2 regions of the Pseudoalteromonas sp. SR44-2 genome follow, and region 2 is predicted to be linked to the other one. Evidence: predicted binding sites of a transcription regulator. Region 2 holds the regulator's gene; the other holds the start of a gene.

Region 1 (16,690 bases), on a different contig from region 2:
TCCAACCGTAACCAGCGGCAACAGGTAATAGTAAAAACAAAAGCTCAATCATAGTTAGGTGTCTTTATTCGCGGCAAGCTTTTTTTTATCTTTTTCAGGCGCTAATTGCTTTTTTAAGCGGTAGTTTTGCCATTTTAATTGCGAAAACAATTTAAAGCTAATAAAACAACCAATCAAAACACCTAATAAAAAGCAGATACTTATTATTACAGCTAAAGGTAGTGTATTACTGGCTATAATGTAATTTACTTGTACTAACTGTGGGTTTTGTGACCCTAATACAAATGCACTGATAAGGCATAGTGCAACCAGAATAATTTTTAATACCTTGAACAAGTAACTACTCCACTAAGTTAACTAGGCAATGCTTTCATTCACGCGGTCGCGCAATTCTTTGCCTGGTTTAAAATGAGGTACATGCTTTCCTTCAAGCTCAACTGTATCGCCAGTCTTAGGATTACGACCTGTGCGAGGAGCGCGGAAATGCAAAGAGAAACTACCAAAACCTCTGATCTCAATACGATCTGAAGTAGATAATGAGCCGGCCATTTGTTCAAGAATTTCTTTTACAGCATTCTCAACATCTTTCACTGGAACGTGTGCGTGTTGTTCCGCAAGTATTTCTATCAATTCTGACTTAGTCATAGCGTTTCCTTAAAAAGAGATATAGGAAGGGCAAAAAATGCCCTTCCAACTAAAAACTAATTATATATTAGTCTTTTTGTGCATTTGCGAAAGCAGCTGCCATTGCGTTTTCAAACACTGGCTCTTCTTTCTTAAGCTTCTCTAGTACTTCTTTCTCTTCTGCTTCGAAAAGAGCTTTTACAGATAAGCTTAAAGTGCGGTTCTTACGATCAACACCAACGTATTTAACTTCAATCTCGTCGCCTACAGAAACAACAGTAGTTGCATCTTCAACGCGCTCTTGAGCGATATCAGCTACACGGATGTAACCTTCAACGCCTTCGATAAGTTCAACAGTTGCGCCTTTCGCATCAACTTCAGTCACTTTACCTTTAACAATAGCACCTTTTTTGTTTGCATCAAGGTAGTTATTGAATGGGTCAGCTTCGATTTGCTTAACACCTAGAGAGATACGTTCACGCTCTGGGTCAACTTGCAATACGATAGCAGTGATTTCGTCGCCTTTCTTGAATTCACGTACAGCTTCTTCGCCAGGTGTATTCCAAGAAATGTCTGAAAGGTGTACAAGACCGTCAATACCACCGTCAAGACCGATAAAGATACCGAAGTCAGTGATTGATTTGATCTTACCAGTAACTTGATCGCCTTTGTTTTGTAGACGAGCAAATTCCTGCCAAGGATTAGCAATACATTGCTTAAGACCAAGAGAAATACGACGACGTTCTTCGTCAATTTCTAAAACCATAACTTCAACAGTGTCGCCAAGGCTTACAACTTTTGAAGGATGGATGTTCTTGTTAGTCCAATCCATTTCAGAAACGTGTACTAAACCTTCAACGCCTTCTTCGATTTCCACGAAACAGCCGTAATCTGTAAGGTTAGTAACACGACCAGAAAGTTTAGAACCTTCTGGGTAACGACCAGCGATAGCTGCCCATGGATCTTCACCAAGCTGTTTAAGGCCTAGAGAAACACGAGTTTTATCTTTGTCGAATTTTAGAACTTTAACTGCGATTTCGTCGCCAACATTAACGATTTCTGAAGGGTGCTTAACACGCTTCCAAGCCATATCAGTAATGTGTAGTAGACCATCAACACCACCAAGGTCAACGAATGCACCGTAGTCAGTAAGGTTCTTAACGATACCTTTAACTTCTTGGCCTTCAACAAGGTTAGCAAGAAGCTCTTCACGTTCTTGTGAGTTTTCAGATTCGATAACTGCACGACGTGAAACAACAACGTTGTTACGTTTTTGGTCAAGCTTGATTACTTTAAATTCAAGCTCTTTGCCTTCAAGGTGAGTTGTGTCACGTACTGGACGAACATCAACAAGTGAACCAGGTAGGAAAGCACGGATTGAATCAACTTCAACTGTGAAACCGCCTTTAACTTTACCGTTGATAACACCAGTAACAGTCTCTTGCTCTTCACATGCTTTCTCAAGACGGATCCATGCTTCGTGACGCTTAGCTTTCTCACGAGAAAGGATAGTTTCACCGAAACCGTCTTCAATTGCATCTAGTGCAACATCTACTTCGTCGCCTACAGCAACTTCTAGTTCACCAGCAGCATTTTTGAACTGCTCTGCAGGGATAGCACTTTCTGATTTAAGACCAGCATCTACAAGTACAATGTTATTCTCGATAGAGATTACTGTACCTTTAACGATAGAGCCTTGCTCTGCTTCAAAACCCTTTAAGCTTTCTTCAAATAACTGCGCAAAATTTTCTGACATACGAATATACGTCTCATATATTAATACCAATAAGCAACCATGCTGCATGGGGTTGTTAAAATAGCACTGGCATCCTGCTGGCGCATAAAATGTGTTTAGCTTCGTTTAGGAAGCTTACCTTCAGAGATAGCAATATCCAATAAAGTTATTACCTTATCAAACACTTGCTGTGCATTAAGATCGCTAGTATCGATCTCAATAGCATCCTCTGCAGGTACAAGCGGAGCAACGGTGCGATTCATATCGCGCTCGTCACGAGCTTGAATGTCCTGTAATAGACCACTTAGTGTAACATCAAGGCCGCGCGTATTCAACTCAACAAAGCGTCTACGAGCACGCTCTTGTGCACTTGCTGTTAAATATATTTTTAACGGCGCATCTTGAAAAACCACAGTGCCCATATCACGGCCGTCGGCAATTAAGCCATTTTCAGTGCGAAATGCACGCTGGCGACGTAATAACGCTTCACGAACGCGAGGTAATGCTGCAACTTTTGATGCCGCAGCGCCTACTTCTTCATTACGAATAGTAGTGGTGACATCTTCGCCTTCTAAAATAACTTTTCCTGCATTAGTTTGGCTATCTACCAAGAACTGCACATCTAAATTTGCAGCAAGCGGGACAAGCCCTTCTTCATTGTCTAATGCAATTTGGTGATGAAGTGCAGCTAAAGATAAAACACGATAAATCGCACCGCTATCTAATACATCCCACCCTAACTTGTCGGCTAACAAGCGACAAACAGTTCCTTTACCTGAACCACTTGGGCCATCAACGGTGATCACGGGCATTAATAACGCCTGCATTTAAAACCTCCTGCAATGCACACCTAAATAAACCGCGACATTATACGTCAGTTATTAAAATATATCTGCTATTAGTGTGTAACTTTTGTAATTACTTCTAATTAGCTTATTCACTGACTGACGCTAAAACATTGAAAAATGTAGGAAATGTTTTATAGGTACACTTTGGATCATTAATTGTTATTGGCTTTCCACCAACAGCAACCATTGCAAAACACATGGCTATACGGTGATCGTCGTAAGTATCAACAGCAACATCATTAAATGTTTCAGGTGGGGTGATCTCTATAAAATCTTCACCTTCTACAACCTGTGCGCCTACTTTACGAAGCTCAGTTGCCATTGCATATAAACGGTCTGTCTCTTTTACTCGCCAGTTATAAATGTTACGAATGGCTGTTGGGCCTTTGGCAAAAAGAGCAACAGTTGCAAGAGTCATGGCTGCATCAGGAATTGCATTGGCGTCAATATCCACGCCTTTTAATTCGCCTTTGCGAACAACTAAACGTTCATCATACCAATCAATTTTTGCGCCTACTTGCTCCATTACTTTGGCAAAGCCTATATCACCTTGAACCGATTTAGCGCCAACGCCCTTAATTTCAATCTCACCGCCTGCAATTGCAGCCGCAGCAACAAAGTAAGAAGCAGAAGATGCATCGCCTTCAACCATTATGCGATCTAATGATTGATATTGTTGACCACCTTTAACTTTAAAAGTTGCATAATCACTGTGCTCAACATTAACCCCAAAACGTGCCATTACATCAAGTGTAATATCAATATAAGGTTTAGAGACTAAAGTACCTTTAATAGTTATTGTTGTATCACCGTTAAATAATGGCGCTGCCATTAATAGAGCGGTTAAAAATTGACTTGAAATACTGCCGTCAATTTCAACTTCACCGCCTTTTATTTGGCCACCCACAATTTTAAGTGGTGGGTAGTCTTTGTGCTTTGTATAAGTAACATCACCACCCAATGCTTGCAGCGCGTCAACCAAGTGCCCTATTGGGCGCTCTTCCATACGTGGCTCGCCTATTAGCTCGTACTCACCAGCAACGGCAGCAAGTACTGCCGTTAAAGGTCTATAAGCAGTACCCGCATTACCTAAAAACAATGGCTCAGTCGGTGTATTAAACACACCACTAACACCCTCCACGGTGGCTACAGTGCGTTCATCATTTAAAGTTACATTTACACCTAATAACTTTAAGGCGCCCAGCATATGGCGTATATCGTCACTATCAAGTAAGTTTTCTACAACGGTAGTACCGCTTGCAAGTGCAGCTAATAATAAAATTCTGTTCGATAGACTCTTTGAACCTGGTAGGGTTACTGTGCCATTTACTCTAGAAATAGGTTCTAAACGAAGCTGCTCCATTAGCTGTGCTCCTTTGCAAAAGCAGCCATAAAGTCTACAAGTGCTTGAACACCTTCAATAGGCATTGCGTTATAAATACTTGCGCGCATACCGCCCACAATTCTGTGGCCTTCAAGAGCAAGTAACCCTGCATCTTTAGACTGAGCAACAAACTTATCATTTAAGCTTTCATCATTAAGCCAAAACGGAACATTCATACGTGAACGGCAATGTTTAGCTACTTTATTGGTATAAAAGCTCGATTCATCAATAAAGTCATAAAGTAGCTGCGCTTTAGCAATATTTTGAACTTCCATCGCTTTTACGCCACCATTACTTTCAAGCCATTGAAATACTTCAGCAGCTAAATACCAAGCAAATGTAGGAGGCGTGTTAAACATGCTGCCTTGTTTTGCTTCTAATGCGTAATCTAAAATGCCTGGCTTAGGTAAGCCTTCACGCTCAAGTAATGTTTTACGAACAATAACGATTGATATGCCCGACGGGCCGATATTTTTTTGCGCACCAGCGTAAATTAAATCAAATTTATTAACGTCTATTTCGCGTGATAAAATAGTTGACGACATATCAGCAACGATCGGTGCAGTTGGGTGGCTTGGTACATCAAAAATTTCTAAGCCGTCAACCGTTTCGTTAGGGCAATAGTGAATGTAAGATGCATCTTCTGGTAACACCCAATCAGCAACCTGTTTAATAGAAAACTCGCCATTGTCATCATTACGCACATCAATAGAGGTTGCTTGAGTAAACTTGTTGGCCTCGTCTGTTGCACTTTTTGACCACACGCCGTTTTCGCAATAAACCGCAACTTTGCCTTCTTGGTGTAAATTTAATGGCACAGCACTAAACTGACCACGACCACCGCCATGCATAAACAGCACTTCAAATTCATCACTGATATTCATTAGACGACGAAGGCTGACTTCACATTTAGCTGTAAGGGCTAAAAACTCTTTGCTACGATGGCTTATTTCCATCACAGACACACCTAAATCTTGCCAATCTAGAAACTCTTTTTGTGCTTTTTTCATAACCGCTTGCGGAAGCATAGCTGGCCCCGCACAAAAATTATATTTACTCATTACCTTTGCCTCATTCCAGTAATTTAACTACTAAGCATGAACGCTCAATACCCACCCACTAAACCTTTGAGTTTTAGTGAGTGAATATAACTTCACACCCTATTAATTTTTTTCAACAACATTAAAAAAAGCGGCCAAGGCCGCTTTTTCAATATCAATTATTCTGAAGGAGGATTATCATCCGCTACTTCATCAATAACCGTATCTACAGTTTCAACGTCTTCAATATCAATCAAGTCACTTTCTGTAACTTCAATCTCTTCTATACGTTGTAAACCAACTACTTGCTCTTCGTCAATAGTTCTGATCAAAATAACACCTTGGGTGTTACGTCCAACCGTAGAAACTTCATTAACGCGAGTACGTACTAAGGTACCACGATTTGAAATAATCATGATTTCGTCGTTATCATCAACTTGTACAGCACCAACAACAGCACCGTTACGCTCACTCACCTTGATAGATACAACACCCTGTGTTGCACGGCTCTTAGATGGGTAATCTTCTAGTTGTGTACGCTTACCGTAACCATTTTCAGTTACCGTTAAAATAGCACCGTCAGTTTTTGGTACAATTAACGATACTACGCGTTGATCATCGGCCATTTTAATACCACGAACACCTGTAGCAGTACGACCCATTGGGCGAACACCTTTGAAACGAATCTCAGGGTTACCTTCTTCGTCTAATACTGGGTTACCGTTTTCATCAACAACTGTTGTTTCTTCAGCTTCTTTAAAGCGTACAACTTTACCTGCATCAGTGAACAACATAATTTCGTTGCTACCATCGGTAATATCCACCCCAATCAAGCTATCGCCATCATTTAAGTTAACAGCAATAATACCGCTTGCACGTTGACGGCTGTAAGCCGTTAATGGTGTTTTCTTAACTGTACCAAATGCTGTTGCCATAAAGATGTATTTATCTTCTGCATACTCGCGTACTGGCAATATAGCAGTAATACGTTCATCAGCTTCAAGTGGTAACAAGTTAACAATTGGCTTACCGCGCGCTGCACGACTCGCTAGTGGTAACTGATATACTTTAAGCCAATATAAACGACCGGCCGTAGAGAAACACAATATAGTATCGTGTGTATTTGCAACTAATAGACGCTCGATGAAATCTTCATCTTTCATCTTCGTTGCTGACTTACCCTTACCACCACGACGCTGTGCTTCGTAATCAGACAAGGCCTGATACTTCACATAACCTTCGTGAGAAAGCGTTACGACTACGTTTTCTTCAGTAATTAAGTCTTCAAGGCTGATATCGTGAGCAGCTGCATTAATTTCAGTGCGACGCTCATCACCATATTGCTCTTTAATTTCAACTAGCTCGTCACGAATAACTTCCATTAAACGCTCAGGAGTTGCCAAAATATAAAGTAGTTCAGCAATTAGTTCTAATAACGCTTGGTATTCGGTCAAGATTTTTTCGTGTTCAAGACCTGTTAGCTTATGTAAACGCAAATCAAGAATTGCTTGAGCTTGTTGCTCAGAGATATAATATTGGCCATCGCGAATACCAAGTTCGCTTGCTAACCAATCTGGACGAGCAACATTGTCCTCACCTGCTTTTTCAAGCATACCTTGTACATTACCTAATTCCCACGGACGCGCTGTTAAAGCAATTTTAGCTTCAGCAGGTGTAGGGGATTTACGAATAAGTTCGATAATTGGGTCAATGTTTGCAAGCGCAATCGCTAAGCCTTCAAGCGTGTGTGCACGGTCACGGGCTTTACGTAAATCAAATACTGTACGACGAGTTACTACTTCACGACGGTGAATAATAAACTCTTCTAACATTTCTTTTAAATTGAAACATTTAGGTTGGTTATTAATTAGCGCAACCATATTCATACCAAACACAGTTTGTAACTGAGTTTGTGAATACAAGTTGTTTAAAATAACTTCGCCTACGTCACCACGTTTAATTTCAATAACGATACGCATACCGTCTTTATCTGATTCATCACGTAGCGCACTAATACCTTCAATTTTCTTATCTTTAACCAGCTCAGCAATTTTTTCAATTAAACGAGCTTTATTAACTTGATAAGGAATTTCGTGAACGATGATTGTTTCACGGCCTGTTTTTTCATCGGTTTCGATGTCGGCGCGTGCACGCATGTACACTTTACCACGGCCAGTTAAGTAGGCTTGTTCAATACCCTTCTTACCGTTGATAATTGCAGCCGTTGGGAAATCAGGACCAGGAATATAATCCATTAACTCTAAAATAGTTAAATCTGGATTTTGAATAAGTGCCAAACAACCATTTACAACTTCAGTTAAGTTATGTGGTGGTATATTTGTAGCCATACCTACTGCAATACCTGACGAACCATTCACTAATAAATTAGGAACTTTCGTTGGTAAAACATCAGGGATGAACTCAGTGCCATCGTAGTTAGGAACGAAATCAACCGTTTCTTTTTCAAGATCGGCTAATAACTCATGCGACATTTTAGCCATACGTACTTCTGTATAACGCATTGCCGCTGCTGAATCACCATCAACCGAACCGAAGTTACCTTGGCCATCTACTAGCATATAACGCAGTGAGAATGGCTGAGCCATACGAACTATCGTGTCATAAACTGCACTGTCGCCGTGTGGGTGGTATTTACCGATTACGTCACCGACCACACGGGCCGATTTTTTGTAAGGCTTGTTCCAGTCATTACTAAGCTCGTTCATTGCAAACAAAACGCGGCGATGAACAGGTTTTAAGCCGTCACGTACGTCTGGTAATGCACGTCCTACTATTACGCTCATTGCGTAATCTAAGTAGGAGTTTTTTAACTCGTCTTCAATATTGACTGGCAGAATTTCATTGGCGAGATCAGTCATTTGATATCACATTCCTTCAGTATCAGCTCTCAACAACCCGGTATTGGGTATTAAGAGTATTGTTATTATTTCTAACAGCCATGCTATCACAATTAATTTTAATTTACAGGCGCAAAACTTTGCGATTTATCAATTTAGCCCTATATAATGGCCTCAGATTGACGAGGAAGTATTTTATGACCGAACATCAAAATGTAGATCACGCAGAAATAGCAAAATTTGAAGCCATCGCCGAGCGTTGGTGGGACCTAGACGGAGAATTCAAACCTCTTCACGAAATTAACCCATTACGTTTAGACTTTATAGCAAACAAAACGCAAGGCTTATTCGATAAAGAAACACTCGATGTTGGCTGTGGTGGCGGTATTTTAAGCCAAAGCATGGCGCGCATGGGCGCAAAAGTAACTGGCATCGACATGGGGCAAGAGCCTTTAACTGTTGCTAAGTTACACAGTTTAGAAACTGGCGTAAATGTAGATTACATAAAAGTGCCTGCAGAAGAGTTTGCATCACAACACCCAGAGCGCTTTGATGTAATAACCTGTATGGAAATGCTTGAGCACGTTCCCGACCCAGCATCTATCATTCATGCCGTAGCTGCACTTGCCAAACCAGGCGCAGACGTGTTTTTTTCAACCCTGAACAAAACACCTAAAGCATATTTATACGCTATTGTTGGTGCTGAAAAGCTTTTAAAAATGGTGCCTGAAGGTACACACGACCATAAAAAGTTTATAAAACCTGCGCAGCTCATTGCATGGGCAGAGCAAGCGGGTTTAAAAGTTCGTGCAAGTACAGGCCTTTCTTATAATCCACTATCAAAGCAATATACGCTCAATAGTGACGTTAGCGTAAATTACATACTGTACTTTGAGAAGTTAGCTTAATGGCTAACTCTCAAGCCCCCCTCCCCCTTATTGAGTACGATGCATTTTTATTTGATTTAGACGGCACTCTACTCGACACCGCTGATGATTTAGGTACGGCTTTAAATGCAGTTCTCATTAATAATAAAATAGAGCCAGTTAGTAGTGATGTATACCGCCCTGCGGCATCTAACGGCGCAGGCGCATTATTAGAGGCTGGTTTTAAAGAGTTATGGGACACACAACCTCAAAGCGAACTTATTAAGCAATTAGTTGACGAATACGCTGCAAACATAGCAAATCACACGCATTGCTTCAGCGGTGTTGAATCGTTGCTTATTGCCCTTGATCAGAAAAAGATCAAATGGGGGATCATGACTAACAAACCAGGGTTTTTAACTGATCCTTTAGTGGCAGCAATTCCCGCATTGAAAAATGCTAGTGTAGTAATAAGTGGCGACACCTTAGCTGAAGCTAAGCCATCCCCTTTACCGCTGCTACATTGTGCAAAGCTTATGGGAGTGCAACCAAAACGCTGTTTGTACATTGGTGATGCACAGCGAGACATACAAGCAGGCAAAGCCGCAGGTATGCGCACAGCAACGGCACTTTGGGGCTACATACCAAGTATTGATGAAGCCAACAGCTGGAATGCTGATTTTAACTGGCAAAGCCCAATTGATGGTTTTAACCATATATAGTGCCATGTTAATTAATAAACACTATATATTGTGATTGTGTTAGTTTTTACGCAAAGCTTGCTGATAAAAAAAGCAGTCAAAATTTATTTTTAAAATGCGTAAATTTAGCAGATCATTAGTTGATTTTTGCATATTTCAACTTAAATGATTGTTCGAAGGTGAGTGTCTACTAACACAAATACGTTATCCCGAAGTTATCCACAAATAGGGGCAATTATGTCCCTTGCAAAACAACTCAGACCACACTATCTTGTGATCTCTAAATTGAACAACACCAGATATTGTGGCCAAATGTTATTCAATTAAATTCGCAAATATGGCGAAACTTATAATAAATGAGTATATACCTTGCCTCGGCGAGGTATAAAGCATTGGTCAAAATACATAATTCCCAAGGAATACAGGCAAATGAACCAACAGTTATCTGTAAGCAAACGTGACGGGCGTAAAGAGCCTCTTGATCTGGATAAGATCCATCGCGTTATTGAGTGGGCCGCCGAAGGTTTAAACAATGTTTCGGTTTCGCAAGTTGAATTAAAGTCGCACATTCAGTTTTACGACGGTATTCGTACTAAAGACATTCACGAAACCATCATTAAAGCAGCAGCGGATCAGATTTCAAAAGAATCGCCTGATTACCAATACTTAGCTGCACGTTTAGCTGTATTCCATTTACGTAAAAAAGCGTACGGTCAATTTGAGCCACCACGTTTATTTGACCACGTAACAAAAATGGTTGGCGATAAACGCTATGATGCTCATTTACTAGTAGATTACACAGAGCAAGAGTTAGATGAGCTTGATGCATACCTTGATCATTCTCGCGATCTTAACTTTAGCTACGCTGCTGTAAAGCAACTTGAAGGTAAGTACCTCGTTCAAAACCGTGTATCGGGTGAAATATACGAAAGTGCACAGTTTTTATATATTTTAGTTGCGGCAAGCTTATTTTCAGATTACCCACGTGAAACACGTACTGATTACATTAAACGTTTTTACGATGCAGTATCTTTATTTAAAATATCTCTACCAACGCCAATTATGTCGGGTGTACGTACGCCTACTCGCCAGTTTAGCTCGTGTGTATTAATTGAATGTGGCGACAGCCTTGATTCAATCAATGCAACGTCGTCAGCTATTGTTAAATACGTTTCACAACGTGCGGGAATTGGTATCAATGCAGGTAGAATACGTGCGCTAGGTAGCCACATTCGTAACGGCGAAGCGTATCACACAGGTTGTATCCCTTTTTATAAGCACTTTCAAACAGCGGTTAAAAGTTGTTCACAAGGTGGTGTACGTGGCGGCGCAGCAACATTATTCTACCCGCTTTGGCATTTAGAAGTAGAGAACCTACTTGTACTTAAAAATAACCGTGGTGTAGATGACAACCGCGTTCGTCACCTAGATTACGGCGTACAGTTTAATAAACTAATGTACTCTCGTTTAATTAAAGACGACTACATTACGTTATTTAGCCCATCAGATGTGCCTGGCCTTTATGATGCATTTTTTGAAGACCAAGCTGAGTTTGACGCACTTTACGTTAAATACGAACAAGACGAGTCTATTCGTAAAAAACGCATTAAAGCCATTGAGCTTTTCTCTATGTTTGCGCAAGAGCGTGCAAGTACTGGTCGTATTTATTTACAAAATGTGGATCACTGTAATACGCACAGCCCATTTATTTCTAAAGTTGCCCCAATTCGCCAATCTAACTTATGTTTAGAAATTGCATTGCCAACTAAGCCACTTAATAACGTGAATGACGAAGAAGGCGAAATTGCCCTTTGTACACTTTCTGCGTTTAACTTAGGTGCAATAGAGTCACTTGATGAGCTTGAAGAGCTAGCTGAACTTGCAGTACGCGCACTTGATAACTTACTTGATTTTCAAGACTACCCTGTACCGGCTGCTAAAAATGCAACTATGGGTCGTCGTACACTAGGAATAGGCGTAATTAACTACGCATACTACCTAGCTAAAAACGGTAAACGTTATTCTGATGGCAGCGCTAATGCATTAACACATAAAACCTTTGAAGCTATTCAATATTACTTAATGAAAGCATCGAACGAGCTTGCTAAAGAGCGTGGCGCATGTCCTAAGTTTAACGAAACAACGTATTCACAAGGTATTATGCCAACAGATACGTACAAACGTGATTTAGATAAAATTTGTGATGAGCCACTTCATCTTGATTGGGATACACTACGTGCAAGTATTAAAGAGCACGGTATGCGTAACTCAACACTAAGTGCGTTAATGCCATCAGAAACATCGTCGCAAATCTCTAACGCAACTAACGGTATTGAGCCACCACGTGGACATATTAGCGTTAAAGCAAGTAAAGACGGTATTTTAAAACAAGTTGTTCCTGAGTATGAGCGTTTAAAAGATCAGTACGAGCTACTATGGGACATTCCATCAAACGATGGTTATTTACAGCTTGTTGGCATAATGCAAAAATTTGTTGACCAAACAATTTCTGCAAATACAAATTATGATCCAAACAAGTTCGAAGGCGGTAAAGTACCTATGCAAGTCTTATTAAAAGACTTACTAAGCGCGTACAAACTAGGTGTTAAAACCTTGTATTACCACAATACTCGCGATGGCGCCTCAGATTCACAAGAAGATGCTCCAGAAGTGGAAGATGACGATTGTGAAGGCGGCGCGTGTAAAATATAACTGCTGATTTTTATTTTAAGCGGGCATTTAGCCCGCTTTTTCTGATAGTTTTTTGAGTGATAAACATGTCTTATACTACTTTTAGCCGAAACCATAATAACCAAATGCAAGAGCCAATGTTTTTTGGCCAAACTGTAAACGTATCTCGTTACGACCAACAAAAATACCCAATTTTTGAAAAGTTAATTGAAAAGCAACTGTCTTTCTTTTGGCGTCCTGAGGAAGTAGATGTAAGTAAAGACCGTTTAGACTTTCAAGCATTACCAGATCACGAAAAGCATATATTTTTAAGCAACTTAAAATACCAAACACTGCTTGATAGTGTACAAGGTCGTTCGCCAAACGTGGCTCTACTTCCAATTGTATCGCTACCAGAGCTTGAAACATGGATAGAAACGTGGGCGTTCAGTGAAACAATTCACAGCCGTTCATACACGCATATTATCCGTAACGTAACACAAGCACCTGAGCTTATTTTTGATGACATTGTTAGCAACGATAAAATTAGCGAACGTGCTGATGCCGTAACTAAATACTACGATGACTTAATTAACTCTGTATCGCTTTACAACTTATACGGTGAAGGCAAACACGAGATTAACGGTAAAACAGTTATCATTAATTTATTTGAGCTTAAAAAGAAACTTTACCTGGCTATGATGTCGGTAAATATTCTTGAAGCGATTCGCTTTTACGTAAGCTTTGCATGTTCGTTTGCATTTGCTGAGCGCGAGCTAATGGAAGGTAACGCTAAAATCATCAAGCTAATTGCACGCGATGAAGCACTTCACCTTTCTGGTACTCAGCATATTTTAAACATTATGCAAGACGGTAAGGACGATCCAGAAATGGCGATTGTTGCTGCCCAGTGCCGCGACGAAGCAATTAAAATGTTTGTTGATGCTGCAGAGCAAGAAAAAGAGTGGGCCGAATACTTATTTAAAGATGGTTCGATGATTGGCTTAAATAAACATATTTTATGTCAGTACGTTGAATACATTACCAATGCACGTATGACTGCAATTGGTTTGCCAGCACAGTTTGAAAATAACAGTAACCCTATCCCGTGGATAAACTCCTGGTTAGTGTCTGATAACGTGCAAGTAGCACCACAAGAAGCAGAAATAAGCTCATACCTTGTTGGTCAAATTGACTCTCAAGTTGATGCATCAGAATTTGGTGATTTTGATTTATAATGAGTAGCAAGTCTACTGCAAGCATAACGCTTGCAGAAAACAGCCAGTGTATAGAATTTACCGCTGGCTGCCCTTCCCTTTTACACTGCTTAGAATCCATGAAAATAGACGTCGCATTCCAATGCCGTGAAGGCTATTGCGGCGCTTGTAGAGCAACTTTAGTGTCAGGCAGTGTTGAGTATAACGAAGAGCCACTTGCGTTTGTACGCGAAGGCGAAATACTGTTGTGCTGCTGTAAACCCAATGGCAATGTAAGTATTGATCTGAAATAGAAATCAATACTTACATCCATCGTTTATTAAACTTATCAATAGTGTGGAACGAACCGGTAATGTCCGGTAATTTTATAATCAAAAAGCATATCGCTTTTTTGCGGACCACGCCCTATATTATGCACAATAAGTGGGTTACCCGTATCTTGAGATAACTCATTAATCACCATACCTATATGAGGTAAATTACCTGGTAACATCCACGTTACTATATCGCCGGTTTTATAATCACTCACTTTGTTGGATATACTCAATACGTTTGCATGGCGCTCAAAGTAAGCTTGTAAATTTGGAACACGTCGGTGATCTATATTTTTATCAGGCTTAGTTAAGCCCCAAATACGTTTAGATGGATACAGCGCAAAGTTTTTTTGCATGTCTTCATGCACGAGTTTCTGTAAATCAACACCTAACTTTCTGTAACTTCTAATTATTACATCGGTGCACACACCTATATTTTTAGGTACATCCCCACCAGGGTAGCCAATAGAGCGATAAGCGCCGTCGTAAGTCACATCATGAGTTGTACGCTCAAGCAAAGCTGAAACAATATCTTCTTCAAACGATGCTGCATTACTATTAATACACGCTAAAGTAAGTAAACACCCAATAATTCTGTACATATAAACTCCTTTCAACCTAAAATTGAGTTACAGCGTTTGAGCTACGTGCCTAAGCACGTCTATTTTATTGCCTCTACTTGCAAATTGCGTATCCAGCGCATATGCCATTTTTTCAAGCGGAGCGTCATTGTATCCTACATGTTGGATTTCGCTAATGTAACGCATCATAAACGCGTCTGGACCAAGTTTAAGCCACTGCGCTACATGCACAAGCTCATGAAAATGAACCCTCAAATCTTTTGCAACCTCAGGAAGTAGGTAATAGGTATTTTTATACGTTATACCCGCCGCGTCCATATCGACAAAATCACCTAGGCCCATTTCTCGCAGACCCGCAAAGTTTGGCTTTGGTATTTGATCTACAACAACGTAATATGCGTTTTTTAAAAACTCGGTAGGATAAAACCCATCAAATTCATTACTGAATTTATCACAACTCACTTTTTGACTACTGTATTTTAAATTTGTAGCGTCAATCCAATTTTCTATCTGTTTTAGCACAGCTAATCTCCTAAAGTACAAATGCAACACACCATGTGTAAACAGTAACCTAATATTGCAGTAAATCTTTTAACTAGCACTTTTACTATTAACACCTCGCAACTAGCTAAGAAAATAGAACGCATAGAATATCTAAACAAAAAGCGCTTAATCAAAATTATCATATAGGCATCAGCGGTCTATAAACAGTAAAAACCTTTTATATACTTTTTAAAGTGTTATTATTTGTAACTAAAATAGTAACACTTAAAATCATGTATAATTTTATTAATACACTCTTTCACATGAAAGTAATACGTTTCAGTCTTATTGTCTTACTGGTCATATTAAGTAATACAGTAAATGCTGAAAATATAAAACCGTTCACATCAGATGGCTGTAGTGCTTTTCCGGATGGCACCACAAAAGATAAAAAGTTGTGGCTTGCATGTTGCAAAGCGCACGACTACGCCTACTGGCAAGGTGGCACTTATTGGCAACGTTTAGAAGCAGATAAAGCCTTGCAACAGTGTGTTATTGAAGCCGGCGAAACGAGTATAGCAAACCTTATGCTTGTTGGAGTTCGATTTGGTGGCAGTCCTTATATACCATCGACTTTCAGATGGGGCTATGGTTGGCCCTATCCTAGGTTATATCAAGCATTAACAGCTGATGAAATTAAGCAAATTGCTGCTTTAAAAACGGTATCAACTCAAACCAATTAACACATTGTGAAAAACTGGGTTATGCAAATAATATCAAAAGGAATTGAATCACTATGCTAATACTGCTAAGTATCATTTTAACTTTGTTTCCAACAGTAATATCTTATTTTGTTTCACGTAATTACGCTAAAAAGGCTAAAGCTACTAATAAAGGTGCTTACATCAGAGCAGTGCTTTGGCCTAGTGTTTTCTCGTGGACACTATTTGCTGCTGTTGGGCACGGTGCAATAATCTTCCCCTTACCTTCAACGTTTGCGCTCGTGTTATATATGTTTCTATATGACGAACGTGGTATCTATTTCCATCCTCACATATTTTTAAGCCCAACGATTCCAATAGCCGTTTATTTAATAAGCTATTTCAAATACAAAAAAGCGGCCAATAAAGAGCTAACGCCCTAGCCCACTGTTGGCTCATCAGTATCTTGTAAGGTCCAAAGCTTCACTTACTCCTGCTGTACACTTCTTTGCTGTGAAACTACAACGTTATTATCTGAATATAAATGTGTAAATAATAGGTCTAGTAAATTAATAAAGCGTCATTACCAAAAATAACGAGTTTACTAATGCACCTAGATATACAAAAAAGCCTTAAAGTAAAACCTGCTCACATCGTCTCATTTATTG
Region 2 (16,690 bases):
ATCATATTGCTGCCACCTAGTTAAACAAATCAAATATAAAAATTAAAAGGGCAATAAACCCACTTTTATTAACGCTTGCAAACATATAAGCGAAAAAATACCCGCAAGTATATCGTCGGCCATTATACCTAAACCGCCATGTACTCGTTTGTCTAGCATACGGATTGGGCCGGGTTTTGCTATATCAAAAAAGCGAAATAACAAAAAACCTACGAGTAATGTTTGCCAGCTAAGTGCTGCGCCAATCATGGTGATGTAATAACCCGCCACTTCATCCCATACAATAGCAGGATGATCGTGCACGCCTAGATCATCAGCCGTTTTACCACACGCCCATATACCAAATATACTGATCACTACAGCAAATACAATTTGCAGCCATAGTGGATAATACATGGTCATAAAAATGAATGGCAAGGCAGCAAATGTACCAAATGTACCGGGCGCTTTAGGGGCAAGCCCTGTCCCAAAGCCCAGACCAAAAAACTGATGTGGACGCTTTAAATTAAACTTGCGGTTATTGTTCAAACCAGCTCCTTTGCAAAATGCTCAAAACCCTGCGGTTCAAAATCAAACTTTTCACCGTTGTGTAAAAGCTCAATTTGGCCATCGCCACTTTTAACTTGGCCAATGCATGTTGCATCTACACCATACTGGCGTAGCTTTATTTCTAACATACTTTTATTGCTATCAGGGACCGTAAAAATTAACTCGTAATCATCACCGTAACTAAGAATAAATGGCAGCTGCTGATTAAAATTAAGGCTTGCTTGCATCGCATCTGAAGTTGGAATACTTTCAATATTGACCACTGCACTTACTTGTGACATATCTAGTATATGACTTAAATCAGCGATTAAGCCGTCCGACACATCGATAGCTGATGATGCAAGGCCTCGTAATACCTGTCCTGCAGCAACACGTGGGGTTGGAAAGTTAAAGCGTTTATTTACGTACTTTAAATGTTCTGGATCAATACTTATACCTTGTTTGCGAGACTCAATCGCAAGTCCAGCGTCACCTAGCGGACCCGTAACATAAATCCAATTACCCACTTTTGCGCCACTACGACGAAGTGCAGTACCTTCGGGTACAGTCCCTTTCGCACAAATAGTGATGGTTAATGGGCCCTGAGTTGTATCGCCACCTATAATCTGCACATTAAAATATTCAGCAATTTCATGCATGCCATCAGTAAACTCTTCAATCCACTGTGGGTCAATACTTGGCAAAGTTAACGCAACTGAAACCCAAGTTGGCTCAGCGCCCATGGCCGCTAAATCACTTAAATTAACAGCAAGCGCTCTGTGACCTAATGCACGAGGGGAAATATCATCAAAAAAGTGTACGCCAGCAACAAGAGTGTCTGTTGTAACGGCAAGTTGGCAGTTTTGTGGAACGGTTACTAAAGCGCAATCATCCCCTATACCTAGGTTTACATCACGACGGGTGATACCGCGACCTTTAAAGTAGCGGTTAATTAATTCAAATTCCTTCATACACAAAAAAGCCGGCCTATGCCGGCTCCCCTCTTTAACGGTTTACTTACTTGCGTAAATGCTTAACAGCTTTATCAAGTACACCGTTTACAAATTTATGGCTGTCTTCAGCGCCAAAAATTTTGGCCAGCTCAATACCTTCGTTAATAGCAACTTTATAAGGTACGTCTTCACGGAACTTAAGCTCATAGCTGCTTAAACGTAAAATTGCACGCTCAACCATATCTAAGTCATCAAACGGACGTGTTAAATGTGGTGATACAGCTTCGTCTAGTTGCTTGTAATTTACAGCAACACCTGTCGCTAGATCTTTAAAGTATTCAACATCAATTTTAGTAACGTCTGTTTCGATCAACATTTGTTGTTCGATATCGGCAATTAAATTGCCACTTATTTGCCAAGAATAAACGGCTTGGAGTGCTAAGATACGTGCTTTACGTCTTGCTGCTGGTTTCACAAAAATTCCTTAAACTTAAATTTTATCTAACACATTAACCATTTCAAGCGCGCCTAAAGCAGCTTCGCCGCCTTTATTGCCCATTTTGGTGCCAGCACGCTCAATTGCTTGTTCAATGCTTTCTGTGGTTAATACGCCAAATGCAACCGGGATATCATACTCAAGTGATACTTGCGCAAGACCTTTGTTTGATTCGCCAGCAACTAGGTCAAAGTGTGGTGTACCACCTCTGATCACTACGCCTAATGCGATGATTGCATCATACTCTTTTTTTGCCGCAACGCGTTTAGCCGCTAAAGGTAATTCTACTGCGCCTGGCACATAAATAACGGTAATATCGTCATCTGATACGCCACCTGTGCGTTTTAGCTCATCAACAGCACCTGCAAGGAGGCTGCTACCAATAAAGTCATTAAAACGAGAAATGACAATGGCAAATTTTTTGCCTGGAGCGTACTTATTACCTTCAATAATTTTCATTTGATAACCCTAAAAATAAGTTCAAGCGGTTGCGATTGCGCAAAAATTGCTGCGCATCATACCATAAAAATAAAATAATAGCCTAGTTTAAGCGTGATGCTTATTGTGGCTCAACGTAATCAACAACTTCTAAATGAAAGCCCGAAAGTGCATGGTACTTTTTAGGGCGACTCATTAATCGCATTTGTTTAATTCCAAGATCGGCAAGTATTTGCGAACCTACGCCAACAGTACGAGATGTACCTTTGAATTTACGTGGCGTAACGCTTTCGCCTGCATCAGCTGCTGCAAATGCTTTCACAGTTGCCTCTAACTCTTCAGTGCTTTCTTGCTTACCTAAAATAACTAAAGCACCTTCATTTTTAGCAATATAGGCCATTGCTTCAGAAAGACCCCAGCTACGGTCAGCACTTCTGTCTGAAAGTAGAATATCGTTAAAGGTACTTTGTAAATGTACACGTACATTTGTCGGCTCTTGATCTTTTATATCGCCTTTGAGCAATACGTAATGTAATTGGCCGTCAATTGTGTCTTTGTAAGTAACTAAATCAAATTCACCATGAACAGTTGGTAACTTACATTTTGCTACTTGCTCAATTGTTGTTTCGTTTAAGTTGCGGTATTCGATTAAATCAGCAATGGTGCCAATTTTAATATCGTGCTCTTTCGCAAAAACTTCTAAATCAGGGCGACGTGCCATAGTGCCGTCAGCATTAAGTATTTCAACAATAACAGATGATGCTTCAAGCCCAGCTAAACGCGCTAAATCACAGCCAGCTTCAGTGTGTCCTGCGCGAGTTAATACGCCACCAGGTTGCGCCATAATAGGAAAAATATGACCAGGCTGAACAATATCACTTGGGACTGCGCCTTTAGCTATAGCCGCTTGCACTGTACGCGCTCTATCTGCTGCTGAAATACCGGTTGTAACACCTTTTGATGCTTCTATCGACATTGTAAAGTTAGTCGAAAATGCTGCACCATTGTTTTTAACCATTAACGGTAAATCAAGTTGCTCGCAACGCTCTTGCGTCATGGTTAAACAAATTAAACCACGGCCATGGGTAGCCATGAAATTAATCGCTTCTGCGCTAATATGCTCAGCAGCTATTATTAAATCGCCTTCATTTTCTCTATCTTCATCATCCATTAAAATAACCATTTTACCGGCTTTAATATCGTCGATGATTTCTTGCGCGCTGTGTAAATTCATAAATTTGCTCGTGTAAGTTGTCAGTTTCGTTATTTAATAAAACCCGCTTTAGCGAGTAAGCTCATCGAAATATCAGAGCCCGTTGGTTGCTCTGCACCCTTTATAAGGCGCTCTAAATAACGTGCAATTTGATCTACCTCTAAATTAACTTGAGTACCTACTTTAAAATGAGCAATTGTGGTTTGCTCACTCGTGTGTGGGACAATTGTTAATTTGAATTTATTGCCCTCTACAGCGTTTACTGTCAGGCTTATACCATCAATACATACCGAACCTTTGTACGGAATGTATTTCATTAAATTTTCGTCAGTTGTAAGCCAATATTCTGTTGCTCTGGCGTTTGCTGTAATACTTGTAATTGTTGCGATACCATCAACATGGCCAGATACTAAATGACCGCCTAAACGAGAAACAGGTTGCATGGCTTTTTCAAGATTCACCGTTTGTCCTAAAGCATAGTGAGCAAAACCGGTCAAACTAATCGTCTCATTAGATAAATCCGCACTAAAACCATCAATATGTTTATCAACTACAGTTAAGCAAACACCATTAGTTGCAATGCTGTCACCTAACTTTACGTCTGTCATATCAAGATCAGTACTTTGGATACGAATGGCTAAGTCGCCTTGTTTTTTTTGTAATAAAGCAATTTTGCCTGTGGCTTCTATTATCCCAGTAAACATAGCACTACTCTTTTTATTAAGTGATTTTAATGAGTTTTAACGCGGTGATACGTAAATCGTCACCAATGCGCGCACATTCATTAAATGTTAAATCAACGGTGTTTTGCATACTCGTCAATTCAGGAAAATTAACTAAACTTTTTGCATCATGGCCCATTAGTTTAGGCGCTAAATAAAAAACAAACTCGTCAACTAAATTAAGCTCTGCCATTTTACCAGCAAGTGTTGCGCCAGCTTCAAGCCAAACATTATTAAACTGCAGTTGCCCAAGTTTTTCTAAAACGGCTTGTAAATCAACTTTACCGTTACTTTCACTGACTTCAATATGCTTTACAAAATGCGGCCATTGCAATGATTTATCAACCTTAGTCGTAAATATTATTACATCACTTTGGATTTCAAATAAAGCAAGGTCAGGTGTTAAACGGTTTTGAGAGTCAATTATAACACGCACGGGCTGGCGAAGCGGCAAATCAGTAGGCAGTGTGCAAGGCAGCTCACTTAGTCGCACATTAAGTTTAGCATCATCGACTAACACTGTATCGGCACCGGTTAAAATAGCGCAGCTTTTCGCTCGGTATAATTGTACGTCTTGTCGAGCAGCAGGGCTTGTGATCCACTTACTTTGCCCATTTTTAAGCGCTGTTTTACCATCAATACTCGCTGCCATTTTGCAAATCACATAAGGTAGGCCTTGCTCCATACGCTTAAAAAAGCCAACGTTAAGTGCGCGAGCTTGTGATCCGAGTAACCCGTAAGCAACGTCAATACCCGCGTCGCTCAGTATTTTAAGGCCTTTGCCAGCAACTTGTGGATTTGTATCAACCATAGCAGCAATTACTTTTACCACACCGGCAGCTTTTAAGCCTTCGGCGCACGGTGGCGTACGGCCATAATGACTACACGGTTCAAGCGTTACATAAGCCGTTGCACCTTGTGCATTTTTTCCAGCGACAGCCAGTGCATTTACTTCAGCATGACCTTGACCAGCTAATTGATGGAACCCCTCGCCAATTATTTGATTATTTTTAACTAATACACAGCCAACATTAGGGTTAGGTGTGGTAGTAAACCGACCTTTTTTGGCAAGTTCTATGGCGCGTGCCATATACATTTCATCATGTTCGGTAAAAGTAGTTTGGCTTTGCATTTATTACTCCCCTAAACGGGCAATTTCTTCGCCAAATTCGCGTATATCTTCAAACGATCGATAAACAGAGGCAAATCTTACGTACGCTACTTTATCGAGCTTTTTGAGGGCTTCCATAATGCACTCACCCACCAAATGGCTTGAAATTTCTCGCTCACCCGTTGCACGCAACTGCGATTTTATTATATTCACCACTTCATCTACTTGCTCTGTGCTCACTGGACGTTTTTCGAGTGCGCGATTTAAGCCATTTAATAATTTATCTTCGTTAAATGGTTCGCGGCTGCCATCTTGTTTAATAACACGAGGCATAACCAGTTCAGCGCCTTCAAATGTAGTAAAGCGCTCGTGGCAGTCGTTGCACTCACGGCGCCTGCGAACTTGGTGGCCTCCGCCGACTAGGCGAGAATCAATAACTTTAGTATCTTTTGCGGTACAAAATGGGCAATGCATAGCTTGGTATTTCCGTTTTAAAACAAAAAAGACCGCTAAATAGCGGTCTTTTATCTTAGCAAAAAACTAAACAGTTGTGATCTAAATTACTACTGCTTATGCAATTAAGCGTATACAGGTAATTTTGCACAAATAGCTTTTACTTTTTCTTTAACTTGCGCCTGTACAGATTCATCAGTGATGTTATCTAGTACGTCACAAATCCAGCCAGCAAGCTCTTTTGATTCTTCTTCTTTGAAACCACGACGAGTGATAGCAGGAGAACCAATACGCAAACCAGATGTTACAAACGGAGAACGTGGATCGTTTGGCACTGAGTTTTTATTAACTGTGATGTTAGCGTTACCAAGGGCTGCATCTGCATCTTTACCAGTAATATCTTTATCGATTAAATCGAGTAGGAATAAGTGGTTTTCAGTTTTGTCAGATACGATTTTGTAGCCGCGCTCTTGCATTACAGCAACCATTGCTTTTGCGTTTTTAACAACTTGTGTTTGGTATACTTTAAATTCTGGTTGAAGCGCTTCTTTAAATGCCACTGCTTTTGCTGCAATAACATGACATAAAGGACCACCTTGGCCACCAGGGAAAACTGCGCTGTTAAGCTTTTTATAGATTGCTTCGTCGCCACATGCAGAGATAATTAAACCACCACGAGGACCAGCAAGTGTTTTATGCGTAGTTGTAGTTACAACATGTGCATGGGGAACTGGGCTTGGGTAAACGCCTGCCGCAATTAAACCTGCAACGTGAGCCATATCAACAAACAGGTAAGCACCTACTTTGTCAGCAATTTCACGGAATTTAGCCCAATCAACAATACCTGAGTACGCTGAGAAACCACCAATAATCATTTTTGGTTTATGCTCAAGTGCTAGTGCTTCAACCTGTGCGTAATCAATTTCGCCCGTTGTTTCATCTAGTCCGTATTGAATTGCATTGTAAAGCTTACCAGAAAAGCTTACGTGTGATCCGTGAGTTAAGTGACCACCATGAGCTAAGCTCATACCAAGTACAGTGTCGCCTGCTTCTAATAGCGCTAGAAAAACAGCAGCATTAGCTTGCGAACCAGCATGTGGTTGTACGTTTGCGTAGTCAGAACCAAATAACTCGTTAGCACGGTCAATTGCTAATTGCTCAACAACATCAACGTGCTCACAACCGCCATAATAACGTTTACCAGGGTAACCTTCTGCGTATTTATTTGTAAGCTGTGAACCCTGCGCTTCTAGTACGCGTGGGCTACAGTAGTTTTCTGAAGCGATTAGTTCAATGTGCTCTTCTTGGCGAGCAGTTTCTTTGTTTATCGCGTCAAATAACTCTGGATCAAAATCCGAAATATTCATGCTACGTTCTAACATTGGGGTCTCCTAGGGCAACGTGTATGGTGTTTTTTAGAGGCTTTATTGTACGCTTTAAACGACTCTTTGCCTACGCTCTTAAGTTGAGGATATTTAAACAGGGATTGAAACTATTTCACAGACTTTTTAAGATGATATTTTCTTATAAAACCATAACGATTTTAAATGAATGCTATTTCCTACATTTAATTAGTAAATGCAACTCACTAGATTTAATACCCTAAAGTTATAAAAAAAGGCGGCTTAACCGCCTTTTAAAATTAATTAACCTAGCCAAGTTTAGCAAGTATTTCTGTACGTAATGCGTCGTAATCGGCCTTAATATCGCTTGCTAGGCATGGTTTTGCTAGTGCGTCGCTAAGTGGTTTTGGCATACCTAATTCAATATTTAAAATACCCTCTACGCTTTCTTTAAACTTAGCAGGATGAGCTGTGGCTAAAAAGATACCCGCAGCACCAGGCGCTCGATTTTCAACAAGACCTTGGTACGCAATAGCAGTGTGAGGCTCTGCAACATAACCCGTTTGTTGAATTTTTTTCATCACCGATTGCGTGTCTTCCTCGTTTACGCTAGTTGAATAAAAGTTATCGTAGCTAAACCAGTTATTATCTAACATTGTTTGCACACGCGGCCAGTTGTTTGGCTTACTTACATCCATTGCATTTGAAAGCGACTCAAGTGTTGCGTTTGGCGTCCAGGTTTTATCAAGCATAAAGCGTGGCACAGTATCATTTTGGTTGGTTGTTGCACTTAATTTACCTACAGGTAAGCCAATAACCGCACCAATCATTGCAGCACATACATTACCAAAGTTGCCACTTGGCACTGATATATGCGCTGTTGCGCGTTTTTCTTTTGGTAGTTGTGCAATGGCTTCAAAGTAATAACAAACCTGAGCAACTAAACGGCTAATATTAATTGAATTAGCAGAATTAAGCCCAAGTGTTGATTTAACTTCTTCATCTAAAAAGGCATTTTTAACCAACTCTTGGCAATCATCAAAACTGCCATCAACTGCGTAACAATGAATATTGTTACCTAACGTAGTAAATAGCGTTTGCTGAGCAAGTGAAATTTTGCCTTTAGGATATAAGATGACAACATCGATATTCGGCTTGTTATAAAAAGCATGCGCAACGGCTGCACCAGTATCGCCCGATGTTGCAGTTAAAATAGTTACTTTTTCATCTTTATTAAATTGCGCTAAACACTCAGCCATAAAGCGACCACCAAAGTCTTTAAACGCAAGCGTAGGACCATGAAACAACTCTAAGCAGTATGTATTCTCTTCAACTTCCACCAGCTTAACTGGAAAGTTAAATGCATTTTTAACCATTTGTGCCACAGTGTCGCTTGGTAGCTCATCGCCAATTAGGTGAGATAATATTTTGCCACTGCGTGTAACAAAGTCCATATCAAGCAATGTATCAACATCAGACAGTGGGGCAAGGGATTCAGGGAAAAACACACCTTGATTACGACCTAAACCTGTTTTTACGGCTTCAACGAACGACACTTTTTGTGAGCTATCTTTTAAATTATGTAATTGCATGACTACCTATCCTATAAAACTGTTAATTGACGCGTGCCGTCGTTATCTAATTTACAAATGTGGCAAAAGCCTTGCTCGTTAATGTAATTTGCCTCTAACCACTGCGCGCATTGCTGTGCAGCTTCAAGTGTTTTACATACACTAAACAAGGTGGGTCCTGCGCCCGAAATACTCACTATTTCAGCACCCAGCGCTGGTAAGCTTGCTTTGGCTTCACTAAAACCTTTAATAAGCGGGGCGCGGTAAGGTTCTGCTATTTCATCTTTCATTATGCTCAGCGCATCGTCAAAACGATTAGTTAACAGTAAACTACTAAATGCCGATAAACGCTGTGCAAACTCAACACTTGCATGCATGCTCAACTCTTTTGGTAAAACCGAGCGCGCTTTTGCGGTATTAAGTGAAAAACCTGGGAACGCAGCAACATAATACCAATTGTCATCCACAGGCAGTGCAATCGATTTATCAGGGATTAAATCACCTGTTAATTGCAAACCACCTAAATAACATGGCGTGATGTTGTCGTAATGACGACCACCGCTCACTACTGCTTCAAAGTCAGCCATAAGCTCAATAAGCTCAACCTGACTTAAGTTAGTTTGTGCAAACTTATCAAGGGCAGCAAAGGTAGCCACGACCGAGCATGCACTAGAACCAAGTCCAGAACCAATTGGTAAATTCTTTTTAAGCTCGAGCTTTACGCTTGGCATATCAGGCGCAACATGCGCTCTAAAATGTACTAAACACTGGTATGCTAAGTTTTCATTCGCATCACTTGGTAACTTATGAGCGTAGTCGCCAGTACAAATAAATTCGTCACTTGGTGCTGCACTTACAACGGCTACATCACCTAATAAACTGCCATCAATTGGCGCAAGCGCTGCGCCAAGTGCATCAAAACCCACTGCAAAATTACCAATAGACGCCGGAGCATATACTTCAATCATAACGAGCTCCTAGCGCGATAGTGTTTTTAAAATATCAGCAAATACACCCGCTGCTGTTACTTCAGAGCCGGCACCATAACCACGAATTACAAACGGACGTGGCTGGTAGTATTGGCTTAAAATAGCAAGCGCGTTTTCGCCATCGCGAATTACATTGAGCGCATGTTTTTCATCAACAGCCTCAATACCTACTTTACAGTGACCTTCTTTAATTGTACCTACATAACGAAGTACCTTACCTTCGCTCGCAGCGCTTTGAATACGGTCATTAAAATCAGCATCTAGGCTTGGTAGTTTTGCCATAAACTCATCAACGCTATCACCTTGTGCAAAACCTTGTGGTAATACTGACTCAACTTCGATATCGCTTAGCTCCAACTTCATACCTGCTTCGCGAGCAATGATCAGTAACTTACGTGCTACATCGGTACCCGATAAATCATCACGAGGATCTGGTTCTGTAAAGCCACTTTCTTTAGCTTTAATTGTGGCTTCAGAGAGTGATAAACCATCTTGAAGTGCGCCAAACATATACGAAAGTGAGCCAGATAAAATACCGCTAAACTCTAGTAACTCATCACCGGCACCAAATAATGACTGTAAGTTGTCGATAACTGGTAAGCCTGCACCAACATTTGTTTCGTATAGAAATTTACGATTATTCTTTTGTGTTGCTGCAATTAAATCTTGGTAATACGTGTATGAGCTTGTTGTCGCTTTTTTATTGGCAGCAACTACATGGAAACCTGCATTTAGAAAGTCTACATACTGCGCAGCAAGTGCATCTGAGGATGTACAATCTACTAATACTGGATTCACTAAGTGGTTTTGCTTAACAAACTGCTCCACTAAATTTAAGTCAAATGCTTGCTCAGATGAGGCCAATTTTTGCTGCCAATCACTAAAAGCAATGCCTTCGTTATCAAGGTGTAATTGACGAGAGTTAGCAACACCATACAAGTTGAGTTTTATATTACGCTTTTCAAGCCAAGCTTGTTGACGTTCAAGCTGATTAATAAGCTCCTGCCCTACTAAGCCACAACCTAGTAAAAACACATCAATTGACGGCACATGCGTGAAAAAGTTTTCATGGCAGATTTTTACAGCGTCATTACACAACTCACCATCAATCACCGCAGAAATAGCACTTTCTGTAGAATCCTGTGCAATTGCCACAATATTTACTTGCGCTTGTGCAAGCGATGCAAAAAACTTAGCCGCTAAACCACGGTGTGCGCGCATGTTGTCGCCCACTAAAGTAACAATGGCTAAATTTCGCTGTACTTGTACAGGCTCAATAAGCCCTGCTTGTAATTCAAGCTCAAATGCAGTTTGTAGCGCATCGAGTGCAAGTGCTAGGTCTGTTTCGTGCACACAAAAACTAATGCTAAATTCACATGATGATTGCGTGATCAATACAATTGATACGTTATCGTGAGCAAGCGCATTAAATACCTTAGACGCCATGCCTACTTTACCTTTCATGCCTGGGCCTGAAACAGTTAGCATTGCAAGGTCTTGTAAGCTCGAAAGCGCTTTTACTGGCTCATCAGATGAATAATCGTTACCAATTAATGAGCCTTGTGCGTCTGGGTTATGCGTATTTTTAATTTCGCATGGCACGCCTGCTTTAGCACACGGTAAAATTGTTTTAGGGTGAAGTACTTTTGCACCAAAGTAAGAAAGCTCCATCGCTTCTTTATAAGATAAAAAATCTACTTTAGTGGCTTTTTTAATATAACGAGGATCAGCACTGTATACACCATCAACGTCTGTCCAAATTTGGCAAATTTCAGCTTCTAAACATGCTGCTGCAATTGCTGCTGAGTAGTCTGAGCCATTACGGCCAAGCGTTGTAATCTCGCCCTTGTCATTACTCGCAGTAAAACCAGGCATGATATAAATAGTTGCAGGATTTTCTTTAAGCACAGCTTGAAAGCGCGCTTTACTTATTACTAAATCAGCCTCGGCGTCGATATAACCACCCGTTGAGGCGATACAGCTTGTTGCTTCTAAGTATCTTGCATCGTGCGAGTTCAATAAAGCCTGCATTAAAGAAACGCTAACGCGCTCTCCAAAGCTAATTACAAATGCGCGAACTTGATCAGGGCAACACTGTATAAGCGACACGCCATCTAATTTATTTTTAAGTTCCATTAGATCTGGCCAGCTTGTAACTACTACGCCACTTTTTTCAACGTCAGCTTTTAAGCCTTCACAACGGTTAGCTAAGGCTTGCCATTGCTGCGAAAAATCTAAGCCTTGCTCTGCGGCACTTGCAAGTGCAACTAGCGAATCGGTCATTCCACCTGGAGCAGAAAGCACCAATAACATTTCATCTTTTAACTGTGCTTTAACTAACTGAGCTACCTGTTGTAAGCATGCATAATCGGCAAGTGAAGACCCACCAAATTTTAAAACTCGCATTGTTTATGTTCCTCATCCCATAAAACGAAAAAAGGCCTGTGTTCTAAGTGAACACAGGCCTTTAAATTTGTTGCACCGACCTATGCCACTATCCAGTAAGAATGATGGTTGTAATAATAATGGTCAGTACGCGATTAATTGTTTTCATATGTTAAGACTGCCTTAACAAAGGCTATGCTGTCAACCCTAAATTAAAAGATAAAACAGCCTTTTTTAACATGAAAAAACCTAATGAATGCCAAATTTATGCAATATTTCATTCAAGCTTGATTTATTAATAGGTTTATCAATAAAATCAATTGCGCCAAGCTGAGCGACACGTTGCTTCATTTTTTCCTGTATATCAGCAGAAATAACCAACACAAAGCACTCTATTTTTTCTGTTTTTATAGTTTCAAGTACTTGTATACCATCAACCTCTGGCATGGTGAGGTCTAGGCACAGTAAATCAAAGTTTTGTGCTCTTAAAAGATCGAGGGCGTTTGCTCCATTTATAGCTTGTTGTATATCTGCGTCTATACACTCATTTAAACACCGCACGACTTGTTTACGAGCAACAGCAGAATCATCACAGACTAATATCGAAAATTTCATCATGTTTACTACTACACAACCATCAAAGTTATTAAAAGACCATCTTCCTTTGCACTAAGGACACTTTAACACGCATCTAAATACTTAGCGCATTAATAATTCAATGCAATAATAAATATAGAATTAATTCATTTAAATGTGATTAACGAAACTAAATTCTAATCAAACTTACAAAACTTAACGTCTAACGAATTTACTAATTCATAGCTGAGTTTAATTACATTAATACTACATACCTACTTAATTAGATTTATCTTATTAAATTTTAACTTTTTTATTTATTTTTAGAGGTTTATTGACTAACTTTTAAATTACAATAGTAACGTTACAAAAATAACAAAGGATGAACAAGTCACTCATGTTACAAAAAAGCCTTTCTAAGAAGCTACTAACAAGCGTTTTATCCGTTTATTTTTTGCTTACCTTCGTAGTGACTTGCGGACAGGTGCTTGCTGAATATCTCAATACTAAAGACTATATACGTGATGAATTAAGTACATTACAAAAAACCTTTAGTCGTAGCTTAACACGTGCAATTTGGGAGCTTAATACCAAGCAAACAATTACAACAGCAGAAGGTTTACTCGCCATTCCCATGATTGAAGGGATTATTGTTCGAGATGACAGCGGCGAAATTATTTCACAGTTAGGGCGCTCGCTCGACATACATAAGCTATATAACCAACAGTTAGTACAAGAAGAAGCTATTTTAGAAGACGCGAAATCCGGTCTGTTTGGTTATACCTTTCCACTTATTTTTGAATTTTCTGGCCGTGCTACCCAAGTGGGTGACGTTACCTTATTTTCTAGCCGAGAAGTTGTTTTAAGCCGAATTATGGTATCAATCTACTTTTTGATTGGTAATGCGATGATTAAAACCACCTTTTTAATCATTTTATTTTTAATGGCATTTAGAAAGCTTCTTACAGATCCCTTAGCTGAGCTCACTGAGCAACTAGAAAACCTAGAATTAGATGAGCTAGAAGGACAACACATTGAAATAGAAACAGAGGAGCATAACGAACTAAAAGTAATGGAGCAGTCGTTTAACAAACTAATAGATAAAGTGGTTCAGTATAGGAAAGAGCTTGAGCACACCCAAAAAGAACTCATTATTAGTAACGAAAAACTCGATCATCACAACATACAACTTGAGCAAGACGTAGCCCGTAAAACATCAAACTTAAGCCAAGCAATGATGGAATTACAACAGCAAAAATACGAACTTGAAAAGCAAAAAATTGTGCTCACTGAAGAAATAGACTTGCGCCGCAGCACAGAGCAAGAGCTAATTACAAAACAAACTGAATCCCAACGTTATATAGAAGAATTAAGCCTTGCACAGGAACGTTTATTAGGCACAGAAAAAATGGCCGCACTAGGCGGACTTGTGGCGGGTATTACACATGATATAAACACCCCTATTGGGATAGGTGTAACGGCAATATCGTTTTTGCAAGAACGCTTAAATAAACTCGAAAGTGCTTATAGTGAAAAAACACTTTCACCAAAAGCACTAGAAGAATTTATTAACGAAGCAAAACAAAGTACAAGCTTGTTAACCACTAACTTAGATAGAGCCTCAGAGCTTATTGCTAGCTTTAAGCAAATAGCGGTCGATCAGGCCAGTGAAGCAGTAAGAACTATTAACTTTAAAGATTACACTAACGAAGTAATACGCTCACTGCATCCAAAACTAAAAAAGACATCTCACACAATAAAATTAGAATGCCCTGATGATTTAGTTTTAAATTTACCTGCAGGCGCCATCAGCCAAATTTTTACTAACTTAATAATGAATTCACTCATTCATGGCTTTGAAGGTAAAAGCAACGGTGTGATGGATATCAAAATAAGTGCAGATGACACTAACTTAACGATTGATTACAAAGATGACGGTAACGGTGTTACCAGTGAGCAATTGAAAAAGTTGTTTGACCCATTCTTTACGACTAAGCGCGATGAAGGCGGAAGCGGATTAGGTACCCATATAATGTTTAATTTAGTTAAACAAACTCTTAGCGGATCTATTGATGCAACGAGTGAACCTGGCAAAGGTCTGCGTTACTATATTCAATTTCCAAAGAACATGGCTAAGCCAATGCCTATTTTTTGATAAATATGAATAAAAAAAAGTATATGCATTAAATTTATTAAGGCGTGTTGATCTTTGGTAGTTGAATTTGCAGCAACATGTTTGGTTTTTAGGCAAGGCAGAGCCTATGTAGTGTGGTTACCCCCCATAAATAGGCGATAACGCAGCATAAATACCAAACATGCGCTGCCCTTTGAGCTCGATCTAGGGACGATTAACTCTTTGTTACCTACATGGATGTAGGTAAGGGGCGTGAGCAGGACGCGGAAGCTTTGCTCGGTTTTTACCTATTCTTACATGGATGTAAGCCAGTAGGGTAACGCAGGAGCAGTTACCGAGCCCACTAGATTACAAACCTCGCGCCGCGATTTAATCTTCCTTGGATTGAACAAATTTCAATCCATAAAGTTCAACACGCCCTAGTAACAAATCAGTCATTTCGAGATGCTGTTTTTATTGCTATGATTGGACAAATTTTTCAAATGGATCAATTCCCCTATGTGGTTTAGTAACCTTATTTGTTACCGCTTTAAGCAAGACGTTTCATACACCCAAGAAGATTTTGATAAAGCATTAGAGCAAGATTTATTTCGCCCATGTACTGGTCAAGAGCTTGCAACATTTGGTTGGACGAAAGCGTTTGGAAAGCATGGCGAAACACTATCGCATTTTTCTCAAAAAAGTATTTTAGTTTGCGCAAAACGTGAAGAAAAAGTACTCCCAGCTTCTGTTATCAACGAACTAGTTGCTGAGAAAATTGATCAGATAGAAGCCGAAGAAAACCGCCCTGTTAAAAAGAAAGAAAAAGACGAATTAAAAGAAAACATTCTTCATACTCTTCTACCCCAGGCATTTAAAAAGTCGAGCTTACAATTTGCCTTTATTGACCAAGAAAATGGCTGGGTGGTTGTAAATAGTGGCAGCTTTAATAAAGCTGAAGAGCTACTGGCACTACTTCGTAAATCGTTAGGAACGCTCCCAGTTGTACCTGCGTTTGCTAACTACGACCTAGATGTATTCTTAACTGATTGGTTAACTAACTTTAGTACACCAGAAGGCTTTGCTATTGGCTCTGACGCTGAGCTTGAAGAAGCTGACGACAGCGGTGCACAAGTAAAACTAAAAGGCCATGATCTGGCATGTGATGAGGTTAAATCGCACTTAGAAAGTGGTAAACGCGTAACTAAACTGGCACTTGATTGGCAAGAACGCCTTAAGTTTATGCTGCAAAACGATGGCTCTATCAAGCGTTTAAGCTACTCTGAAACTCTAAAAGAAGAGAACGCAGATATTCCTAAAGAAGATATGGCTTTAAAACTTGATGCTGACTTTATTTTAGCTTCTGAGGAAATAAAGCAATTACTTGAAGAACTAACTGCTGGCTTAGGTGACGTTGAAGATTTAGAAAAAGCGTAAATACCACAACCTACATAAATATTTAAACGCTTTGAAGCATTAAATAGACCCACATATAAGCAGGTTGGTATAACAGATAAAAATCCGATAGCAGTATACTGCTATCGGATTTTTTAGAAGCACTTATTTATATATTTGTTATCCGCGAACAGAATTTAGCTAACGTTCGGCGTATTAAAACCTAAGGTAATCATCTTTCAAGTAAGAGCTTACAGCAAGGTTCAAAGGAAAGTTATGTAGAGTGATATGAGATTATCTGTATTCACTTCAAGCCGGAATGCACAAAAACTGAAGTTTTGATTTTAATTGAAATCATTAACTTATTTGTGCAGATAACTTATTTGTGCAGATAACTTATTTTA

The links. The regulator NrdR, encoded in region 2, represses ribonucleotide reductase genes. The targets are predictions, from matches to a motif close to AAACACNANATNTNGTGTTT.
Region 1: the regulator NrdR is predicted to act here: its motif matches at 10,347-10,366, upstream of nrdA (class 1a ribonucleoside-diphosphate reductase subunit alpha).

Annotation. Positions count from the first base shown of each region.
Region 1 covers NZ_JACJDW010000032.1:20,660-37,349, forward strand. The annotation lists gene lapB (lipopolysaccharide assembly protein LapB) at 1-52, opposite strand, end outside; gene H5115_RS16450 (lipopolysaccharide assembly protein LapA domain-containing protein) at 55-336, opposite strand; gene ihfB (integration host factor subunit beta) at 358-645, opposite strand; gene rpsA (30S ribosomal protein S1) at 713-2,380, opposite strand; gene cmk ((d)CMP kinase) at 2,476-3,186, opposite strand; gene aroA (3-phosphoshikimate 1-carboxyvinyltransferase) at 3,293-4,570, opposite strand; gene serC (3-phosphoserine/phosphohydroxythreonine transaminase) at 4,570-5,652, opposite strand; gene gyrA (DNA topoisomerase (ATP-hydrolyzing) subunit A) at 5,811-8,510, opposite strand; gene ubiG (bifunctional 2-polyprenyl-6-hydroxyphenol methylase/3-demethylubiquinol 3-O-methyltransferase UbiG) at 8,687-9,397, shown strand; gene H5115_RS16490 (HAD family hydrolase) at 9,397-10,077, shown strand; gene nrdA (class 1a ribonucleoside-diphosphate reductase subunit alpha) at 10,486-12,768, shown strand; gene nrdB (class Ia ribonucleoside-diphosphate reductase subunit beta) at 12,834-13,964, shown strand; gene yfaE (class I ribonucleotide reductase maintenance protein YfaE) at 13,964-14,236, shown strand; gene H5115_RS16510 (DUF1287 domain-containing protein) at 14,272-14,859, opposite strand; gene H5115_RS16515 (hypothetical protein) at 14,887-15,360, opposite strand; gene H5115_RS16520 (hypothetical protein) at 15,645-16,064, shown strand; gene H5115_RS20275 (alpha/beta fold hydrolase) at 16,630-16,690, shown strand, end outside.
Region 2 covers NZ_JACJDW010000005.1:5,530-22,219, forward strand. The annotation lists gene H5115_RS04275 (ligand-binding sensor domain-containing diguanylate cyclase) at 1-5, opposite strand, end outside; gene H5115_RS04280 (phosphatidylglycerophosphatase A) at 43-528, opposite strand; gene thiL (thiamine-phosphate kinase) at 525-1,499, opposite strand; gene nusB (transcription antitermination factor NusB) at 1,546-1,956, opposite strand; gene ribE (6,7-dimethyl-8-ribityllumazine synthase) at 1,972-2,436, opposite strand; gene ribBA (bifunctional 3,4-dihydroxy-2-butanone-4-phosphate synthase/GTP cyclohydrolase II) at 2,537-3,649, opposite strand; gene H5115_RS04305 (riboflavin synthase) at 3,679-4,332, opposite strand; gene ribD (bifunctional diaminohydroxyphosphoribosylaminopyrimidine deaminase/5-amino-6-(5-phosphoribosylamino)uracil reductase RibD) at 4,349-5,482, opposite strand; gene nrdR (transcriptional regulator NrdR) at 5,486-5,935, opposite strand; gene glyA (serine hydroxymethyltransferase) at 6,040-7,296, opposite strand; gene thrC (threonine synthase) at 7,566-8,849, opposite strand; gene thrB (homoserine kinase) at 8,861-9,796, opposite strand; gene thrA (bifunctional aspartate kinase/homoserine dehydrogenase I) at 9,806-12,223, opposite strand; gene H5115_RS04340 (response regulator) at 12,452-12,820, opposite strand; gene H5115_RS04345 (sensor histidine kinase) at 13,176-14,933, shown strand; gene rdgC (recombination-associated protein RdgC) at 15,411-16,328, shown strand; gene H5115_RS04355 (YgjV family protein) at 16,688-16,690, opposite strand, start outside.